Regions from separate parts of the Mesorhizobium montanum genome, predicted to be linked through region 1. Evidence: riboswitches for the same ligand, from Rfam matches in the RefSeq annotation. Region 1 holds a riboswitch; each other region holds the start of a gene.
What was found. Region 1 has a riboswitch for thiamine pyrophosphate ahead of thiC (phosphomethylpyrimidine synthase ThiC). Riboswitches for the same ligand answer to the same signal wherever they lie in the genome.
Positions count from the first base shown of each region.

Region 2: another riboswitch for thiamine pyrophosphate. It lies ahead of RFM68_RS23655 (YkoF family thiamine/hydroxymethylpyrimidine-binding protein); the one in region 1 lies ahead of thiC (phosphomethylpyrimidine synthase ThiC).
Region 3: another riboswitch for thiamine pyrophosphate. It lies ahead of thiC (phosphomethylpyrimidine synthase ThiC); the one in region 1 lies ahead of thiC (phosphomethylpyrimidine synthase ThiC).

Region 1 covers NZ_JAVIJF010000010.1:147,199-154,201, reverse strand. The annotation lists gene RFM68_RS15625 (thiamine phosphate synthase) at 1-155, opposite strand, end outside; gene RFM68_RS15620 (thiazole synthase) at 152-925, opposite strand; gene thiS (sulfur carrier protein ThiS) at 930-1,127, opposite strand; gene RFM68_RS15610 (FAD-dependent oxidoreductase) at 1,111-2,094, opposite strand; gene thiC (phosphomethylpyrimidine synthase ThiC) at 2,091-3,911, opposite strand; TPP riboswitch at 4,017-4,133, opposite strand; gene panD (aspartate 1-decarboxylase) at 4,232-4,684, opposite strand; gene bioZ (3-oxopimeloyl-[acyl-carrier-protein] synthase BioZ) at 4,742-5,725, opposite strand; gene RFM68_RS15590 (adenosylmethionine--8-amino-7-oxononanoate transaminase) at 5,722-6,987, opposite strand; gene bioD (dethiobiotin synthase) at 6,987-7,003, opposite strand, start outside.
Region 2 covers NZ_JAVIJF010000018.1:104,114-111,116, forward strand. The annotation lists gene RFM68_RS23630 (DUF2934 domain-containing protein) at 1-22, shown strand, start outside; gene RFM68_RS23635 (porin) at 358-861, shown strand; gene RFM68_RS23640 (porin) at 880-1,383, shown strand; gene RFM68_RS23645 (hypothetical protein) at 1,395-1,604, opposite strand; gene RFM68_RS23650 (hypothetical protein) at 1,825-2,169, opposite strand; TPP riboswitch at 2,343-2,455, shown strand; gene RFM68_RS23655 (YkoF family thiamine/hydroxymethylpyrimidine-binding protein) at 2,446-3,054, shown strand; gene RFM68_RS23660 (ABC transporter permease) at 3,194-4,021, shown strand; gene RFM68_RS23665 (ABC transporter ATP-binding protein) at 4,018-4,794, shown strand; partial or broken gene RFM68_RS23670 (ABC transporter substrate-binding protein) at 4,791-5,799, shown strand; gene RFM68_RS23675 (tetratricopeptide repeat protein) at 5,883-6,851, opposite strand; gene RFM68_RS23680 (DUF2167 domain-containing protein) at 6,848-7,003, opposite strand, start outside.
Region 3 covers NZ_JAVIJF010000022.1:17,117-24,119, forward strand. The annotation lists gene thiO (glycine oxidase ThiO) at 1-871, opposite strand, end outside; gene thiC (phosphomethylpyrimidine synthase ThiC) at 875-2,719, opposite strand; TPP riboswitch at 2,824-2,939, opposite strand; partial or broken gene RFM68_RS26245 (transposase) at 3,068-3,311, shown strand; gene RFM68_RS26250 (hypothetical protein) at 3,743-4,330, shown strand; gene RFM68_RS26255 (Fic family protein) at 4,823-6,367, opposite strand.

The DNA of each region.
Region 1 (7,003 bases):
CGGTCACACACTGCCTTCGAAGCACGAATCTGTCGGCGCAGCGAAGCTTCGTCCTGGTCCTTGATGCGCAACTGCACCAGCTTCACCCCCAGCGGCACCAGACGCTCGATCCATGCGGCGGAATCGACGATCAGGTAGAACGGATCGAGTTTCATGAGAATGCCGCCATGCCGATGAGGGGGGTCGAGGGGACAGCCATGTCGCGCGGCTCGAGCAGGCCGGCGTAATGGCCCTGGCGGCCCGCCTCGACAGCCTTGCCGAAGGCAACGGCCATGGTGACGGGATCGCCTGCCTTGGCTATCGCTGTGTTGAGCAGCACTGCGTCGTAACCGAGCTCCATCACGGCCGCGGCATGGGACGGGCGGCCGATGCCGGCATCGACGATCAGCGGCACGCCGGGGAAATGGCCGCGCAGGCTTCGCAGCGCATCGAGGTTCTGCGGCCCGCGCGCCGAGCCGATCGGAGCGCACCAGGGCATCAAAAGCCGGCAGCCGACATCAAGCAGGCGTTCGGCTACGACGAGGTCGTCGGTCGTGTAGGGAAAGACCTCGAAGCCTTCCGAGGCAAGGATCCTTGCCGCTTCGACCAATCCGAAGACGTCGGGCTGCAGCGTATCGTGATTGCCGATCACTTCGAGCTTGATCCAATTTGTGCCGAATACCTCGCGCGCCATCCGCGCCGTCATTACCGCTTCGCTCACCGAATGGCAGCCGGCGGTGTTGGGCAGGACGCGAACGCCGAGCGACTGGACCAGAGACCAGAACTGACCGCCGGATTTGCCGCCGGAGGATTCGCGGCGCAGCGATACGGTGACGATCTGCGTGCCGGATGCCTTGACCGCCTCGGCCATGACTGCGGGCGAGGGATAAAGCGCTGTCCCAAGCAGAAGGCGGGACGAGAGTTTCTGTCCGTAGAGTTCGAGCATACGATCAGCCTCCCTTCATCGGCGACAGGATTTCGATGCGGTCGCCTTCGGTGAGCCGGCAGCGGTCGCGCTCCTTAGCCGGCACGACGTCGCCGTTCAGTGCGGTGGCGAGCCAGCCGCCCTGGAAGTCGAGTTCGCTGAGCAACGTGGCGAGCGTTTCGGCAGCGACGTCATGGCTCTGACCGTTAACGATGAGCTTCAAGAGCAACCTCCTTTGCGGCGGGATTTCCCAGGATGATGTCGGCTGCCTGCCGCGCCATGGCCGGCGCAAGTAGAAAGCCGTGGCGGTAGAGCCCATTGATGCGAATGTTCCTCCCGTCGCGCTCGACGCGCGGCAGGTTGTCGGCAAAGGCGGGGCGCACGCCCACGCCTGTTTCGACCAGCTCAGCTTCGCCGAAGGCTGGATGCAGGGCGCAGGCGGCGCTGAGCAGCTCCATGGCCGAGCGCGCGGTGATCGGGCCTTCGGCATCGCACTCGATCATCGTCGCGCCGACCATGAACAGGTTTTCGCCGCGCGGCACGACATAGACCGGGATGCGCGGATGAAGCAGGCGCACGGGCCGGGCCAGCGAGATCTCGCCTGTTCGCAAGATGAGCATCTCGCCGCGCACGCCGCGCAGTTCCGGTTGCATGTCGGCGATACCGGTGCAGTCAACCTCGACATCCGGGATGGCCGACACGGTGCTGCGGCCGAACTCGAGGCGAACGCCCATGCCGAGCAGCTGGTCGCCAAGTGCAAGCAAAGCCTTGCGCGGATCGAGGTGCGCTTCATCGGCAAAGAACAGCCCACGCGCGAACCGGCCAGCAAGGGCAGGTTCGAGCTCTGCGATATCGCCGGCGCCGAGCTGCGTGAAGCCACATGTGCGGCGGCCGAACTGGTGCAGTTCGCCAACGTCGCGAGCAGGCGCCACCACCAATGTGCCGCTACGCGAGACATGACCGGGCAATGCTGCGTCCCACCAGTCGGCCGCGCCCCGCCCGAGCGTCAGCACCGCCTCCTCGGCGCTTTCGCGCTCGCACCAGGGCGCGAGCATGCCGCCGGCCTGCCAGGAGGCACTGCCGGCGATCTCGATGCGCTTCTCGACCACGGTCACGTCGGTGCCGGGCGTCGCCAGCTCGTGCGCGAGCGTCAATCCGGCGACGCCAGCGCCGCGAATGAGCACCTTCATGGCTTGGGCGTGCTGCCCGGGGCGCCGTCGACGGGCATATAGAGGTCGCCGCCGTCACGGTACTTCGCCGCCATGGCCGCGAACCCTTCCTTCTGGGCTTCAGCACGGATGTCGTGCGAGATCCGCATGGAGCAGAATTTGGGGCCGCACATGGAACAGAAATGCGCCACCTTGTGCGCCTCCTTCGGCAGCGTCTTGTCGTGGAAGGCGCGCGCCGTCTCGGGATCGAGCGAGAGGTTGAACTGGTCCTCCCACCTGAACTCGAAGCGCGCCCGCGACAGCGCGTCGTCCCTGACCTTGGCGGCCGGATGGCCCTTGGCCAGATCGGCGGCGTGCGCGGCTATTTTGTAGGTGATGACGCCGGTCTTGACGTCGTCGCGATCAGGCAGGCCGAGATGTTCCTTCGGCGTGACGTAGCAAAGCATTGCGGTCCCCAACCAGCCGATCATCGCCGCTCCAATGCCAGAGGTAATGTGGTCGTAGCCGGGTGCGATGTCCGTCGTCAGCGGGCCGAGCGTATAGAACGGCGCTTCGCCGCAGACCGCGAGCTGCTTGTCCATGTTCTCCTTGATCTTGTGCATCGGCACGTGGCCGGGGCCTTCGATCATCACCTGACAGTCCTTGGCCCAGGCGATTTTGGTCAGCTCTCCAAGCGTTTCCAGTTCGGCGAACTGGGCTGCGTCATTGGCATCGGCGATCGAGCCGGGGCGAAGGCCGTCGCCGAGGGAGAAGGAGACGTCATAGGCTCTGGCGATGTCGCAGATGTCCTCGAAATGCTCGTAGAGGAAGCTCTCTTTGTGGTGGTGCAGGCACCACTTGGCCATGATCGAACCGCCGCGCGACACGATGCCGGTGACGCGGTCGACGGTCAGCGGGATGTAGGGCAGGCGCACGCCGGCATGGATGGTGAAATAGTCGACGCCCTGTTCGGCCTGTTCGATCAGCGTGTCGCGGTAGACCTCCCAGGTCAGATCCTCGGCGATGCCGCCGACCTTTTCGAGCGCCTGGTAAAGCGGCACCGTGCCGATCGGCACCGGCGCGTTGCGCACGATCCAGTCGCGGATGTTGTGGATGTTGCGGCCGGTCGAGAGGTCCATCACCGTGTCGGCGCCCCAGCGGATCGCCCAGACCATTTTTTCGACCTCTTCGGCCATCGACGATGTGACGGCGGAGTTGCCGATATTGGCGTTGATCTTGACCAGGAAATTGCGGCCGATGATCATCGGCTCGCTCTCGGGATGATTGATGTTGGCAGGAATGATTGCGCGTCCGCGAGCCACCTCGTCGCACACGAATTCCGGTGTGACGAAGTCGGGGATCGCGGCGCCGAAGGACTCGCCGTCGCGCTCAAGTTTGCCACGCAGGATCTCGCGGCCGAGGTTCTCGCGGATGGCGACGAACTCCATTTCGGGCGTGATGATGCCGGCGCGGGCATAGGCAAGCTGGGTAACGGCCTTGCCCTGCTTGGCCTTGAGCGGCCGGGTGCGAATGGGAAATTCCGGCGTCAGGCGCTCGCCGGTCGCAAAGCCGTTGTCTTCCGGCAGCACATGACGGCCGTCATAGGCTTCCACATCGCCGCGCGCCATAATCCATCGGTGGCGATGCCGGGCAAGGCCGTTCTCTATGTTCGTTTCGACGGTGGGATCGGTGTAAGGGCCGGAAGGATCGTAGACGATAACCGGCCGCTCGCCGGCTGTCGGATGGACGGAGATTTCGCGCATTGGCACCCTGATCTGCGGGTGCATGGCGCCGAGCTTATAGATTTTCCGCGAGGCGGGCAGCGGTCCCGTCGACACGGCGGGGGTCAAGGCATTCATTTGAGGCTCCTTTGCTCATTTGCATTGGAGACCCAGTTCTGTGCCGGAAGGATGAAAAGACGCTTTGGTCGACCTGGTCGAAACAGGTCCTCGGGCATGAACTGCCGCAAAGCGCTCGCACCGTCCCTACGCCAGTATGAACTGGATCAGGTTCAACGGGTCACTGCGCCGCAAAAGCCAGCAGTATCTCAGCCCCTTGCCGGGACTCCCCTGGTGAATGAGTCGAATTGAACGGGCTGTCGCCACTTTGTCAAGCGCATTTGGCCCGAGGCGGCGACCGGCGGTCGCTCAACTTGCGCCTGGAAATCGTCACGTAAGGGTCACGCGCCGGAGACCAGGGCAGGAATGGCCAAAGGCATATTCGCCTCGTCAAGAATGGAGAAACTGTATCGTCCACGTAAATCAAGCTCGACCGAGTAGCTCAGGCGGTCGCGTATGTGATTGCCCGGGTCGAAAGTGAGGATCCGCGGTTTCAGCAAGGTGATTTCGGTTTCGTCCAAATAGACGGAATTGCAGACGATAATCTGGTCGCCGGGCCGGCAGGTGCGGGCGGCGGCGCCGTTGAGGATGCAGCATCGCGAGCCGCGTTCGCCAAGAATGACATAGGTCGAAATTCGGGCGCCGGAATTCTTGTTCCAAATCTCCACGAATTCCATGGGCAGTATCCCTGCTGCCTCGCAGTGGTCGGGGTCCAGAGTTATCGATCCGTGGTAATTCAGGTTCGCTTCGGTGACGTGAATGCCATGAAGTTTGCCGGCTACTATCTTTCGCATGAGCCCTCTTTGTCCTTCTTATCTCTATCCGTCAGGTCGTCAGTGGAGCGTGGTCCGCTAGATTCCAACCACAAGCGCGCCGCCGCTTAAGCCGGCGCCCGCCGCCGCCAGAAGTATTGTTTCGCCAGACCGAAACGGCTCCGTCTGGTTGGCCAGCGACAGCGACAGAGGGATCGTCGCGGCGGAGGAATTGCCGTATTCAGCGATCGTCTTGACGACGGCCCGATCGGCAACGCCGAGGTTGCGCCCAACAGCATCAAAAATGCGGGCATTGGCCTGATGCGGCACGAACCGATCGATGTCCTGCGGCCGCATCCGAGCAGCAGTGAGCGCGTCCTGCGAGCAGGCAGTCATCATCTCCACTGCCTTGGCGAACACTTCGCGACCGTCGGTGATCGTCATCCGGGTCTGCTCTAGGTCGAGGTCGCCATGGAACGGGGTGTTGCTTCCGCCGGCGGGAATCTGGATCAGCCCGTAGCGCGAGCCTTCGGAATCCACCGAAGCACCGAGAATGCCTCGATCCGCGTCATCGCACGGACCGATCACAATGGCGCCGGCGGCATCGGCAAACAGGACGGCGCTGGCGCGCTCGGCCGGATTGATGCGGCGGCTGAGGATGTTGGCGGCAATGACAAGGGTGGATTTGCCGTGCAGGCGGGTGAAGCCATCGGCGAACATCAGCGCATAGATGAAGCCGGCGCAGGCGCCGGCCAGATCGACTGCGCCCGCCCGGCCGAGCCCGAGTCGATGCGCAACCAGCGGCGCGCTGGGCGGCAGAAGGTGATCCGGTGTCGAGGTGGCAAGCAAGAGCAGACCGACGTCGCCACGGTCGATGCCAGCATTCGCCAGCGCCATGTCGCCGGCATGCGTGGCAAGGCCTGACAGCGTGTCTTCGTCTGTTGCCCAGAAGCGTGACCGAATTCCGGTGCGCCGCTCGATCCAGCCGGGTTCGAGCCCGAGATTGTTCTCGATCTCGGCATTCGCCACCTTGCGTCCAGGCACATGGTGGCCAAATCCGAGAAGGCGCGACGACCTGCTCATGGTCTCGAACCGAAGCGTTCGCCGGCCTCCTCGACGGCGTCATAAAGCCCGTCGAGCTCGTCGCCGGTGACGCAGTAGGGCGGCAGAAGATAGACGACGTTGCCGAGCGGACGCACAAGTAGCCCCTTGTCGAGGAAGAACGCACGCAGCTTCGGCCCGATCTCGGCGAGATAGCCGGCGGAGCCGGTGCGCAAATCGAGTGCGGCGATCGTGCCGGTCGCCCGGCTGTCGGTGAAGAAGGGATTGTTGCCAAAGCGGCGAAGCCCGGCAGCCTGCTTCGCACTCAAGGCCGTGATCCGCTCGGCCAACGGCTCGTTCTGCCAGATCTCGACATTGGCGAGCGCGGCCGCGCAGGCAATCGGATTGGCGGTGTAGGAGCTTGAATGGAAAAAGGTCTTCTTGCGGTCCTCGGAATAATGAGCCTGGAAGATCGCATCGGTGGCGAGCGTGGCGGCCAGCGGGATCGCGCCGCCGGTCAGGCCCTTCGAGGTGCACAATATATCCGGAGAGATCGACGCCTGCTCGCAGGCGAACATCGTTCCCGTGCGTCCCCAGCCAGTCATCACCTCATCGGCGATGAGCAGCGTGCCGGAGGCCTCGGCGATCTTCCTCAGTTCGGTGAGAACCCAGGCCGGATACATCAGCATGCCGCCGGCGCCAAGCACCAGCGGCTCGACGATCAGCGCGGCGGCGCGCCGATCGCCGACGACTGCCTCGAACCGATCCAGTGTTTCCTGTTCCCGTCCAGCGGCCGGGAATGGGAGGGTGTCGACCTCGAACAGCAGCGGCTCGTAGGCGGCGTTGAAGACGCCGCGAGCGCCGACACTCATCGTGCCGATGGTATCGCCATGGTAACTGTGTTCCATGACGACGATCCGCGAACGCGGCGCGCCGATGTTGCGGAAATAGCCGAGCGCCATCTTCAGTGCGACTTCGACCGAGGTCGAGCCGCTGTCGGAATAGAACACCCAGTCGAGCCCGGACGGCGCGAGGCTGACCAGCGCCTCGGCCAGCCGTTCTGCCGGCTCATGGGTGAAGCCAGCGAAGATGATCTGGTCGAGGGTCGAGGCGGTCGTCTCGATCGCCTTCATGATGCGGGGATGGCGGTGGCCATGGGTGACGACCCACCATGAGGAAATGGCGTCCAGGATGCGCGTGCCGTCGGCCTTGTGGAGATAAGCGCCTTCGGTCAGGACGATTTCAGGCATCGCCGGCTCAAGCGCATGCTGCGTGAACGGATGCCAGACTTGAGACTGCGACATCATTCACCCCCGGTAA
Region 2 (7,003 bases), on a different contig from region 1:
CAAGCTCAAAGCCAAGGGCTGAGCCATTTCGGCGACCAATTGGCCGCACCCCCCCGTTTTGATCTTTGCGGCAAGGTGAGGCGCGGCCGCGCCTTTTGACGATTCACGGCCGAGCACCGGCCTGCCAAATAGCCTTAGAAGTAGCGACTGCTAATATTAGCGATATTTAATAGATAGACTTTGGGTCGACAGGAATTTACCGATTATCTCAGGTCATCCCTGTGTCATCCCGGCAATACGGAGTCTTTCTGTTTCAATCGTCCCAGTAAAAGTCAGATTTTGATCAGACCAGCCGGTTGACTCGTCGTCCTTTATCATGCGCTTTTCCCGTCCTGGCTTCAACTTGGGGATTGGCTAATGCAGGGTATCAACCGTTTCATTTCATTAGCATTTCTGGCCGCGGCAAGCGGCTTTTCGGTGTCGGCGCTGGCGGCGCCGCCGGTCGAGTATGTCAAGGTGTGCACGTCCTATGGCGCGCGATACTACTACAGCCCCGGTACCGACACCTGCATCAATGCCAATACCGGCGAGACGCGCCGCGCGATCGAAAATGGCGTGGTTGACGGCAAGACGGCGCTGGCGAGCAAGGTCGACGACATCGATGGCCGCGTCCAGCGCGCCTTCGAAAGCGCTTCCGTGGCCACGGCATTGAGCAGCCCGGATCTGGTGCAGGGCGAGCATTTCGGCGTGCGCGTCAACTGGGGCAATGCCGGCCAGTCCAACGCCATGGGCATCACCGGCGCGGCCGTGCTCGGCGAGGGCTTCATGTCCGGCGGCAAGGGCCGGCTGGCCGGTGCAGCGGGCATCGGTTTCTCCGGCAAGACGGTCGGCGGCAATGCCGGCCTGCAACTCACCTGGTAAGCGCGGCCGGGGGGCATCATGTTCAGATATCTTCTTGCGCCGGCGATCCTCGTCGCAGCAACGCTCTTCGCGGCACCATCTCAGGCCGCGGTCGCTATCTTACTTAAGATCTGCTCGAGCTATGGGCCTAACTACTACTACAGTCCGGGCACTGACACTTGCATCAACGCCGACACCGGCGTCACCAAGCGGGAAGTCAATGACGGCGCGGACGGAACCACCACCGTCACCGGCAAGACGGCGCTCGCCAGCCAGGTCGACGATATCGACAATCGCATCACCCGCGCTTTCCAGAACGCCTCGATCTCGGCCGCTCTTTCGGCGCCCGACCTCGTCCAGGGCGAGCATTTTGGCCTGCGCGTCAACTGGGGCAATGCAGGCGATGCCAATGCCTTCGGCATCACCGGTGCCGCGGTTCTGAGCGAAGGCTTCGCCCATGGCGGCCGCCTGACCGGCACGCTCGGCATCGCCTTCGCCGGCAACCAGGTCGGCGGCAATGCCGGGCTGCAGTTCAGCTGGTAGGGGACGAACCGCTACCGCCCCGCTTGCTTCCTGGCGTAGAGGGCGACCGCGCCGAGGAAGGCAAGCGCGGCGGTATCGCAGGCGGCCCGCGACGGCCACGGACCCTTGGCGAAAAGGACCGCGTCCGCGACCGGGACCGTCAGCCCGTGCTTTCTGGCGAATAGGGCAACTTCGTAGGGCTGATCGTCAGGTCGTGCGCCGATGTCGATTTGCTGTTCCATCAAACGTATTCCTCCCTGGTATGCGGCTATGCCCTTCCTTCGCCCGGGAGAATTAACGCCCGGCCGCTCGCCCGCGTCCACCAATTGGCGATTGTGTGAAACGATGCATTTCTCGAGGTGTGGAGCCGAAGGTTGCAGAGGGCCGCCTGAGTTCCGCGGACAACCGTCTTCGCCGCGTAATTCGCGCCCCTGCCGGCCTATCAGGTTCTTCCGACGGGTCTCACCACGCATCGCTCGACATCGCAAACCTCACCCCCGCCGCGATCATCGCGCTTTCGCATTCGCTGATCAGCCTGAGATTGCGCAGATACCGCGCCACCGTCTCCGCCAGCCAGGCCGCGCAGGCTTCGACATAGGCGCGGCCATGCACCAACCTGCCGGTCGAAAGCCGCTCCTCCTTCTCGGCGATCACCTTCAGATATTGCCGGATGAAGCGGATGTCGTCGGCGATGTCCTGGCTAGCAATGCGCCAGGCGCCTGCGAGGCGCTCGCGCTCGCGGAGCGGCAGTGGCGACAGCAAAGGGCGGGAGAGGTCGGCAAAAGCGGCGTGGTTCGCGGTGTTCAAGCAAATTCCCTCAAAAGAAGGGAAATATCGTACTTTATGTACGAAAAACAGTCAAGCGAGATTCGTACAATTTGAACGATTCGCTTCTGCATCTCTTAGAGGGAGATGAGGCGCCCGGCCCGATTGCTCTCGCAAAAAAAGCTTTCCGATTCGCTCAACCGGTGCTTTAACGCCCGTATCCACAGGGGTGCTCCGTACGGTCGGGGCTGAGATGGGGGCGGCAAGCCTCCGGACCCTAAAGCTGATCTGGATAATACCAGCGGAGCGAGGCGGGCCATGTTTTCCGGCGCACAGATTTCCCTATATCCGATGGCTGACGATTTCGTCGGCGTCATCCTTGGCGCGCTCGGCGCGCTCGAACCCTACCGCGACAGGCTGAGGATCGAGACCGACGACATCTCGACGCTGCTGGTCGGGCCGCCCGAAGTGCTGTTCCCGGCGATGCGCGACCTGTTCGTGGCGGCGGCGAGAAGCGGCAGGCACTGCGTGCTGTCGGCCGCCGTCTCGCGCGGCTGCCCCGGCGAACCGGACGACCCGATCTGCCGCTCCGATGAGATCGGCGGCCCGGCGATCCCGCTCGACGAACGCAAGCTCGCCGCGCTCGGCGCGGTGCAGGCGACGCCGTCCGCGGACCAGCCGGTGGCGGCGCAATTCTCGCTCTATGTGATGGGCACCGGTGACCACATGGACGAGATCTGCGGCTGCATCGATTTCCTGAAAAACTCCGGTGTCTTCGAGCGCTCGAAGCATTTCTGCACCAAGCTGCGCGGCGATGCCGGCGCGGTGTTCGCCACGCTGAACGAAGCCTTCTGCCGCTTCGGGCCGAGTGCGGGGCATGTGACGCTCGACATCACCATCTCGGCAAACAGCCCGACCGCGGTTTGAGCCCGCGGTTCAAGCTGTCGAGGAGATTGTCGTGGTTGTTTGGTACGATCCATCCGGGGGAAGTGTCCCCAATCCTACTTCGCAAGTAGGGCATACGTCGGCGACTGGCGAAGCCCGTCGCGACAGCCAATCTCCCCCCTTGAGGGGGAGATCAGCCTTCACCACGGCCTGCGCCAAAGCTGCCCCTGCTGCCCTCGCTTTCGCCCTTCTCCTCATCGCCTGGGAGCTCTACGCCCGGCTCGGCGGCATCGCGCCCACTGTCCTGCCCGCACCCTCCCGCGTCCTGCAGCAGGCCTGGGAGAACCGAGCGGCACTGGCGCAAAACACGGCTCCCACCATCCGCGCCACGCTGGCCGGTTTTGCCTGTTCGCTCCTCGCTGCCTTCATCCTCTCCGCGCTGGTCGATTTCCGGCCCCGCTTGCGCCGCGCGCTGTTTCCGCTGCTGATTGCCAGCCAGACCTTGCCGCTGGTGGCGATCGCGCCGCTCGTTGTCCTTTGGTTCGGCTTCGGGCTCTTGCCAAAAATCCTGCTGGTGGCTTTGGTCACTTTTTTCCCGATGATGGTGGCGCTGGTCGAGGGCTATACCGCCACGAGCACGGAAATCGGTCAGATGCTCGCCGCCATGGGGGCAGGGCGCTGGCGCATTTTCTGGCTGGCGCGGCTGCCCTCGGCGCTGCCCTATTTCTTCGCCGGCTTGCGCATCTCCATCACCTATGCCGTGGTCGGCGCGATCTTTGCCGAATATGCGGGTGCCGCGAAAGGGCTGGGCATCTACATGCTCGGCGCCAAGAACAATTTTCGGCCCGACCTGGTGCTCGCCGCCGTCGGCGTCAGCTCGGTTTTGACGCTCGTTCTGTTCGGACTTGCCGTGCTGGTGCAGCGCCTCGCCATGCCCTGGGAAAATGCAAGGAGCGAGAGGGCGGGGCGCGAGGGCAGGTCCGAGCCTTCGAATGAGGATCGGCCATGACCCGCCTCGAGCTCCGCAACGTCCGCAAAAACTTCGGCCCGCTCGAGGTTCTGGCCGGTATTTCGCTGCGTGTCGGCGCGGGCGAGTTCGTCTCGATCCTCGGCCCCTCCGGCGCCGGCAAGTCGACGCTGTTCCAACTGCTCACCGGCGCCCTCAAGGGCGAGGGCGAGATGCGCTTCGACGGCGCGCCGCTCGACAACACCCGCTTCGCCTTCATGCCGCAGCGCGACGCGCTGATGCCGTGGCGGCGCGTCATCGACAATGCGACGCTGGGCCTGGAAGTGCAGGGCGTGAAGCGCCGGGTCGCGCGGCAACGTGTGGCGCCGCTGTTCGCCGAGTTCGGCCTCGCTGGCTTCGAGCGCGCCTGGCCGTCCGAGCTTTCCGGCGGCATGCGCCAGCGAGCGGCGCTCCTGCGCACCGTGGTGCAAGAACGCGACATGCTGCTGCTCGACGAGCCTTTTGGCGCCCTCGATGCGCTGACCCGCGCCGCCATGCAACGCTGGCTGGAGACGATGTGGGAGAGCCATCGCTGGACGGCGATGCTGATCACCCACGAAGTGCGCGAAGCAGTGCTTCTGTCCGACCGCATCTATGTGCTGTCGGCGCGGCCCGCGCGCGTCGTACGCGAGATCGCGGTGCCGCTGCCGCGCCCGCGCACCCAGAGTGCCGCACTTGCCCGTGAGGCGGCCGCGATCGAAGCCGGCATCCTCGACACCCTGCTTGGCCAGCCGCCGACCCGAATTCCCCGATCATCCGATGGAGAGACGAAATGACTGACCTGACCCGCCGCCAGGCGCTGTTTCTGGCTCTGGCCGCCGGCCTGCCGCTCGCAGGGGCCGTCTCACGCGCCCGGGCCGCCGCGCAAAAAATCACCGTAGCGCTCGACTGGACCGTCAACACCAACCACATCGGCCTGTTCGTCGCCCGCGACAAAGGCTTCTATCGCGACGCCGGATTGGAGGTGGAAATCCTGCCCTACGGCGACACCGGCTCGGGCACGCTGGTCGCCAATCGTGTCGCCGATTTCGGCGTTTCCGGTTCGCTCGGCCTGTTGACCCAGAAGAGCGCGGGCGCCGACCTGAAGGCCGTCTACGCCGTCGTCCAGTCCGAGACCGGCCGCGTCGTCTTCAACGCCGACCGCGCCGCGATCACGAGCCCCAAGAATCTCGATGGCCTGACTTATGGCGGCTTCGGCAGCGCCTGGGAAAACGCGCTGATCTCCACCATCATCCGCCATGACGGCGGCAAGGGCGTCTTCAACACGGTGACGCTCGGCACCTCGGCCTACGAGGCTTTAGCCAACGGCGCGGTCGACTTCACGCTGGAGGTCTCGACCTGGGAAGGCGTCGAGGCGGAGCTCAAAGGCCTGAAGCAGCGCAGCTTCCGCTACGCGGACTATGGCGTGCCGGACGAGCACACCACGCTGATCGTCTCCAGCAACGCCTTCCTCGCGGCCAACCGACAAGCGGCTGCGGCCTTCGTGCAGTCGACACGGCGCCTTCGCAGTCGACCACGCGAAAGAGGCGGGCGACCTGTTGATCGCGGCCAACAAGGACACGCTGACAAATCCGGCGCTGGTATACGCCTCGCTGCAGGCGCTGAACGATGCCCACTTTCTGAAGAGCGCGACCGGCGCCATCGGCACGATGGAGAAGGCAAAGATGGAGGCGATGGGCGGCTATCTGTTTGCCTCGGGGATACTCCTCGATGGCGACGGCAAAGCGCTGAAGGAGAAGCCGAATTTGGCGACTTATTTCAAGAATGAGTTTTTGGGGTAGGGGACGTCGAAACCGCCAATTTCCCCGGCGGGGAGGTTGGCTGTGCGGCGGCCGGTGCCAATCGCCAACGCATGCTGTTCGGTCTATTTCGCCCCAAGACCGTCAGCCGTCTTCAGGTCGGCCTCCGCGCGTTCGCGGTTGCCTTTGGCCTTCCACGACCTGCTTCGGGCGTTGTAGAAATCGGCGGATTTCTGATTGAGCGCGATCGCCTGGTCGTAGTCGACAATGGCCTGGTCGTGATCACCCTTATGCGCCCAGGCGAGGCCCAGCGCGTAGTAGGCATCGGCCATTTTCGGATCCAGATCCACGGCCCGAGCGTAGTCGGCGATGGCGCGGTCGTCGTCGCCCTTGAATGACCAGGCGACGCCTCGGCTATAGTAAGCGTGGACATCGCCGCCTGTCGGGTCGACGCCCATTCCCTGCGTAAAGTCGGCGATGGCGCGATCGTAATTGCCGCTCTGTCCCCAGGCCTCGCCCCGGGCGTAATAGGTGGCGGCTTGTTTCGGGTCGATATTAATCGCACGATTGTAGTCGGCGATTGCGCGCTCGTATTTGCCCGTGGATGCCCAGGCTGCGCCTCTGTTCTGGTAAGCTTCGACGCCGTCGAAACCTAGGCTGATTGCCTGGCCGAAATCGGCGATAGCCAGGTTGACGTCACCCTTTCTCCACCAGAAAATGCCGCGATTGTAAAAGGCGGTGGCATATTCTGGATTCATATCTATCGCATCGTCGCTGTCGGCGATGGCGCGGTCGTAATCACCTTTTGCCGCCCAGGCATAGGCGCGCTTGAAATAAGCTATCGCGCGTTGGTCGGTGCGCCCAGTCTTGTCCTCGACAATAGATGTGCAGGCTTCGAGCCGGCGGGCCGGGTCGGTCGCATTGCCGATGCAGGCCGCATAGGTCAGATTGGCGGCGATCCCCATGGCGCCATGGACGTCGAGCGCGACAAGACCGGCCAGCAGCAGCAACAGCGGGAAGCGCCATTTTCGAACCAATTGTATCAGCCGACTTTCATCCGCCTGACCTGCCATTGCCCGGTTCTCCCGGATCAACTACCGGTCTTCTTCCTGCTGAACAGCCTTCTCAGCCACACCAGCGGCAACAGCACGAGGAAGGCGCCCTTCTTCAGCACCACCAGCGCCAGCGCGATGAGCCCGGCGCCGGCGGCCCCGCCATATTTGACGCCGAGCATCGTCGCCAGCAC
Region 3 (7,003 bases), on a different contig from region 1:
TCGTGCCGTCCTTCCAACACTTCACCAGCGGCAGATTGTCGGGATAGGCAGGGCGCACGCCCACTCCTGTCTCGACGATTTCGGCCTCGCTGAACGCCGGATGGAGTGCATAGGCCGCATTGAGGAGCTCCATCAGCGAGCGGGCGGTGATCGGCCCATCGTGGTCGCTTTCGATCATGGTCGACCCGACCATGAAGTGATGATCGGCTCGCGGCACGATATAGATCGGATGACGCGGATGGAGGAGACGCACGGGCCGCGCGAGCGAGACATCACGCGTGCGGAGGAGCAGCATTTCGCCGCGCACGCCGCGCAGATCGTCGTCGGCCCGCGCGATGCCCGTACAGTCGATCACCTGATCGAAGTCGGAAAGGGCCATCTCGCCCGCCTCGAAAAGGAAGACGACGCCCATCGCGCGCAGCTTATCGACGAGGGCTTCGAGAGCCCGACGGGGATCGAGATGAGCTTCACCGGCAAAGAACAAGCCCTGGCGGAAGCGGCCGGCAAGATCGGGCTCGAGGGCGGCAATCGCTTCTTCGTCGACGGACTCGCAATTGCGCGTACGAGCCGCAAAACGCGCGAGCTCGGAGGCGTCGCGCGCATGGGCGACGACGAGAGTGCCGGCCCTTCTCACGAGCCCGGGCAGTGTCCTTTCCCACCAGTCGGCCGAAACCTTGCCGAGCGTGACAACCGGCTCTTCAGCGCTTTCGCGTTCGCACCAAGGGGCGAGCATGCCGCCGGCGAGCCAGGAGGCATTGCCGCCTATCTGGCTCCGAATTTCGGCAACTGTGACCGACGCACCCCGCGCGGCCAATTCATGGGCGACGGTGAGGCCTGCCACACCGGCGCCCTTGACAAGGACGCTGCGCATGGCTCAGCGCGTCTCCTGATCTTTCTGCGCCAAAGCCTGTTTTTCCGCCTCGGGCGTTTCGACGGGCATATAGAGATCGCCGCCTGCGCGATATTTCTCCGCCATGGCCGCCATCCCCTCCTTCTGGGCTTCGGCGCGGATGTCGTGGGAAATGCGCATGGAGCAGAATTTCGGCCCGCACATCGAGCAGAAATGCGCCAGCTTGTGCGCCTCCTTGGGCAAGGTTTCGTCGTGGAACGAGCGCGCCGTTTCGGGGTCGAGCGACAGGTTGAACTGGTCTTCCCAGCGGAACTCGAACCGCGCGCGGGAAAGCGCATTGTCCCTGACCTTCGCCGCAGGGTGGCCCTTGGCGAGATCGGCTGCATGCGCGGCGATCTTGTAGGTGATCACGCCGGTCTTGACGTCATTGCGGTCGGGCAGGCCGAGATGTTCCTTCGGCGTGACGTAGCAGAGCATTGCCGTGCCAAACCAGCCGATCATGGCAGCACCTATGCCGGAGGTGATGTGATCGTAGCCCGGCGCGATGTCGGTCGTCAGCGGCCCCAGCGTATAGAACGGCGCCTCGCCGCAGACGGCGAGCTGCTTGTCCATGTTCTGCTTGATCTTGTGCATCGGCACATGACCGGGCCCCTCGATCATCACCTGGCAGTCCTTGGCCCAGGCGATCTGAGTCAGCTCGCCTAGCGTTTCCAGCTCGGCGAACTGCGCGGCGTCGTTGGCGTCGGCGATCGAGCCCGGACGAAGCCCGTCGCCGAGCGAGAAGGACACGTCGTAGACGCGACAAATGTCGCAGATCTCGGCGAAGTGTTCGTAGAGGAAGCTCTCCCGGTGATGGTGCAGGCACCATTTGGCCATGATCGAGCCGCCGCGCGAGACAATGCCCGTGACCCGGTCGACGGTCAGCGGGATATAGTGCAGCCGCACGCCGGCGTGGATGGTGAAATAGTCGACGCCCTGCTCGGCCTGCTCGATCAGCGTGTCGCGGTAGACCTCCCAGGTCAGGTCTTCCGCGATGCCGCCGACCTTTTCCAGCGCCTGGTAAAGCGGCACCGTGCCGATCGGCACCGGCGCATTGCGCACGATCCATTCGCGGATGTTGTGGATGTTGCGGCCCGTCGACAGGTCCATCACCGTGTCGGCGCCCCAGCGGATCGCCCACACCATCTTCTCGACCTCTTCGGCCATCGACGAGGTGACGGCGGAGTTGCCGATATTGGCGTTGATCTTGACCAGGAAATTGCGGCCGATGATCATCGGCTCGCTCTCGGGATGATTGATGTTGGCGGGAATGATCGCCCGTCCGCGCGCCACTTCGTCGCGCACGAATTCCGGCGTCACGAAGTCGGGGATTGCCGCGCCGAAGGCTTCTCCGTCGCGCTCAAGCTTGCCGCGCAGGGCCTCGCGGCCCAGATTCTCGCGGATCGCGACGAACTCCATCTCGGGCGTGATGATGCCGGCGCGCGCATAGGCAAGCTGGGTCACCGCCTTGCCGGCTTTCGCCCGCAGGGGGCGATTGCGGATCGGAAATTCCGGCGTCAGCCGTTCGCCGGTCGCAAATCCGTTGTCCTCCGGCCTCACATGGCGGCCGTCATAGGCTTCGACATCGCCGCGCGCCGCGATCCAGTCCTGACGAAGGCGGGCAAGACCCTTTTCGATATCGGTTTCGATCGCGGGGTCGGTATAGGGGCCTGACGGGTCGTAGACCGTCACCGGCGGCTCGCCGGCAGTCGGATGGACCGCGATCTCGCGCATGGGCACCCTGATCTGCGGATGGAGGACGCCGAATTTGTGGATCTTCCGCGAGGCCGGCAGCGGTCCAGTCGATACGGTCAGGGTCAAGGCATTCATTTGAGGCTCCTTTGCTCGTTGCATTGGAGACCCAGTTCGGTGCCGGAAGGATGAAAAGACGCTTTTGGTAGGCCTGCTTGAGACAGGTCTTCGGGCATGAACGCCCACAAGCGCTTGCACCGTCCCTACGCCAGTATGAACTGGATCAGGTTCAACGGGTCACTGCGCCGCAAAGCCAGCAGTATCTCAGCCCCTTGCCGGGACTCCCCTGGTGAATGCTTTCGAATTGACCGGGCCGCCGCTATCTTGTCAAGCGCCTTCAGGCCGCGGCGCTGATCGGCTGCTGATCAAACGGGCGGAAAAGTTCGCGCACATGGCGGCGACAGATCGCGCGCCCGAGACCAGCACGGGGACGCTTGCGCCAATTAGGCCGAAAGCTTCTTCTCCCGCCTGCGCCGCGCTGAGATCGGCACCCATCATCAAGTCAGCGGTCGCTATCTTCATGCCTACGCAGCAGAGATGGCATGGCGTGAGGACAACCGCCGTTGTAAGCAATGGCGAGCAGTATCTCGCCGTCGCCAACGCCTCGCTTAATCACCCAATCAGCCGAGTGTGGACTGGATATTGGCAGCGAAGCGTGGACAAAATTTAATCGCTTTTCGCATCGAAAATCGTCTAAACGGCAACCAAATGACGGTCGACGCATTTTAAATGCGTCTAAATGCACGTTGCATATTTGCCGAAAATTGACAAATATGTGCGTTGCTTGTATGGCGCCGCCACGACAGACGGCCCAAGCCAGGGACAGGACCGGGAGAACGATGATGCCAGAGAGAGGCTTGCCGAAGAGCGCTGAACGGTGCGCCCTTCCGCGCGACATTTCCAGATTTAAAAAGCTGTACGAAAATGGTCGCGCCGTTATCAAATCGGATCCTGACAAAACCCTCGGGTATGTGTCTACCGTCGAATTGGTAAACGAGACGGTGAAAACCGCCGCGTAACCCCGTTTTTTTATTTCCTTTTAGAGGGCGAAGGTTTACCAACCTTCGCCCTCTTGCTTTGGGGCTTGGAGTTCTCGCCTGTATGATTCCGTTCGATGAAAAGAAGTTGGATGAATGGCTCGCCGACTACGAATCTTTCAACTACGCTTTCCGCGAGTTCTGTTACGCCAATTTCAAAGTGCATGGACTCGAAGCCCATTTCATTCCGAACGTCACAAAGCAGATTCACGCTCAGTGGGTGGCCGACAACCAGCAATGGCTTTCAGAGGAAACCTCTGAAAAAACGACGCGGCTGTCTCACGTAAAAATTTGTGCCCTGCTCCTTTTTAATCTGAATTCAGAGCCCTTCTTGGGCAATTTCTTCGACCACGAATATAATGAGGACGTGCCGTACGATTTCAAAGGAAGCGACGAGCAGAAAGCCACCGCTAGGCAGGACCTAATCGACGGGAGGGAATCTATCCTTGCGCTCGATTTTTGCCTCCTAATTATTAATTGGTTCGAAAGAAATCGTACGGACCGAGCCATCCCATACCGCCAACCGATGACGGCCGATATGCGCCACGATTTGCTCAATTACCTATTGGGCGGTGCCGTCGACCGAAAGGGGCTCTATCTGATATTGAAGGCTATGTATTTGCGACCGAACAGGGGCGGCGCAGCCAATTAAAGGGCGTTCATTCTTCGGCGACGGTCCCAATTCTTGGAACTTCTTATGGCACTCGCCACCTTAGCGACCAAAGTGCGGTCGCCGGCATCCCATCCCTTCGCCTCGATGACGCGCAGGGCGATTTCCCGGTTGGTTCCTTGCGGTCCGACTTGCGCCATGAGGCGCGGCAGCTCCCGCCGCTTGAAGATATAGAGTGCTTGCCCTTGGGCTTGATGTCGCGCGGATCGCCGCGATATCCGAACAGGAACAGCACTGCGTCAACGTGTGCGATCTGGGCGCCGATCGCTTCGGCCTTGGCTTTACCAGATGTGAGAGCTGCACCCGCCAGTTCAGCACGATTTGCTACCAGTGCGGATATGACGTGCGGCTCACCCATACCGCACCATACGTACGCCATTCGTTGACCCGATTCTTTTTAGGTGTGAGCTAAATAATGCCGGAAGACTGTCAAATCACCGAGCTGAAAGTTCGATTCTTGCGATGATCACGCCGTTAATCGGCACCAAAGGTTTGCGCGTAGATCGCTTCGATCTGCCTTGCCTCATCATTAGTCAGCGCGGCGAATTCCTTTTGGCGGGCGCGGTTCGATAGCTGGCCGCCATTCTGGTGGAGGAAACGGAAGAGCAGATCGATCAGCCGCTCGGGCATGTCGATAAAGGCATCCACCTGTTGCCGGAACTGATCGTAGCGCTTCAGAAACGCGGTTTCGTTGGGAAGATCCCGTTCGATGGTTCGCTGAACGCAGGCATAGAGGAATTCGGCGTGCGGGGTTGCATCAAAGAAGCGGTAGAAATCCCCGGTGTCATTCAGTACCCGGACGTTGAATTGCGGCGTCGCTTCCCAGTGGACCAATGGCAGAAGGCGCCGGGAATAGCTCTCGAGCACGCGCCGGTACTCGTCTAGCTGGTCCAGGATCGCGGCCGAGACGGGAAACACAATTCCCGGCGGATTGAATCCGTGCGTGGCAAGGATGTGATGGATTAGATAGCGGTGAATACGGCCGTTTCCGTCCTCGAATGGATGGATGTAGACAAAGCCGAAGGCAAGGATAGCGGCGGCGATGACTGCATCAAGGTTTTGCGCGGGGCCTTGATCGAAGGCCTCCATCCCATCAATCAGCCGCGGCAGGTCCTCAGGCCGAGCGCTGATGTGATCGGGCAGGGGCATGCGATTCTCCCTGTCATGCTCACCGACGAAGCCTCCCTCCTTTCGAAAGCCAAGTCTAACGAATCGGGCATCGCCGAGGACAATTCTTTGCAGTCGAAGCAGCTCATCGCGATCAATCGGTTGCCGACCAGCTTCGGCGATAGCGCGGCCCCAGCGTTGGATGCGATCTTCCGGCGGGCGCTCGCCCTCGATCGCGTAGCTTGATCGGGAGTCTTTGAGCAAAAGAAAGGCGGCGGTCCGAGCAAGGAGGTCGCGCGGCACGTCCGCTACGATTGCCTCCGCGCGTCGCGGCAGCTCAAGGTCGATGAATTTTTCGAGCGTCTTGGTGCGGAATACCAGAGGGCAGAACTCAGGCGTACCGGGGAGATTTTCCTTTACGCGGTAGCGCGAGACGGTTTTCTCGGGTCCGGACCACTGCATCTCGGGATCGAGGACCGGAACATAGCGTCCGGCATCAGCATCTGGGAGATCGAGACGGGCGCCTGTCAGCCATTCATATAAAAACCAGATCCGGCGGGCATAACTGCCGCTCGGGCTTTCACGGACCAGCGCCTCGATCGGCGCGGGACCGGTCACCTGGAAGAGCCGCTTGAGGACGGCAAGGTCGAGCCCTTCGTACTTAAGCGCGAAGGTCAGGTGGCCTTCGAGGGTTGCATGTGGAGCATGGCGGGGCGTCATGATCCGCCAGCCATTCCGTTCGCTGATGCGATGATGCTGGCCGGTGGCGGACAACGTTCGCGGCAAGGGCACGGCGAGATCGTAGGCTCCGATCAAGGCGCTGTAGCCGGCCGGCGTCGCCGTCTCGGGAAGCCGAATTTCCTGAAAAACGATAACAGGGCCTGAAAATTGGTTCTGCTGCGCCGCTGCCACGAAAATTGGGGTCCCCTTCTTGTCCAAAGCGACTAGCAGTCTAGAAGTCTATAACCTATTCCCTGAAAATTGATGCTGCAAGCCACACTTTGCCGAAAACGGATTCTGCTGAGTGTCTCGCTCAAAGATTTCCGCCTACTCGGGCGACGACTGGCCGTCTCAACACAGGTGGCAGCGGCCGAACGTCATTGTCGGAGCGAAACGACCGCCGCGATGAGTAACGTCAATCCCGTTTCGGCGCCGCATTTGCGGGATCGTGAAATCGTCATCGACAAACGGTCACCTCGCGACCCATTGCCTGGACCGGCGGGAGAAACCGCCATCGCCTCAAGGAACTGGGCTACGAGGGCGGTGCTTGTCTGGGTAGTCGCTCACGGCAACTCGGTCTCAGTAATGCTGGACGCGTCGGGATTCCCCACGGTCGAACGCCGCCATGCGGCGGATCGGTGATGAAGCCGCTGCTCGGCCGCGTCCAACGACGTTGTATCTGAGCCGACGGCGAACCCAGGACTTCCTTGCAGGACCGAAACAGGCTCATGCGTGCCGCAGCTATGAGCGCCCGAGCATGAATGTCGCCTGCACATTCGCCCATGTCCGGATCTCGAACGTCATCCGGCCTGTGATCGAGGCTTCCAA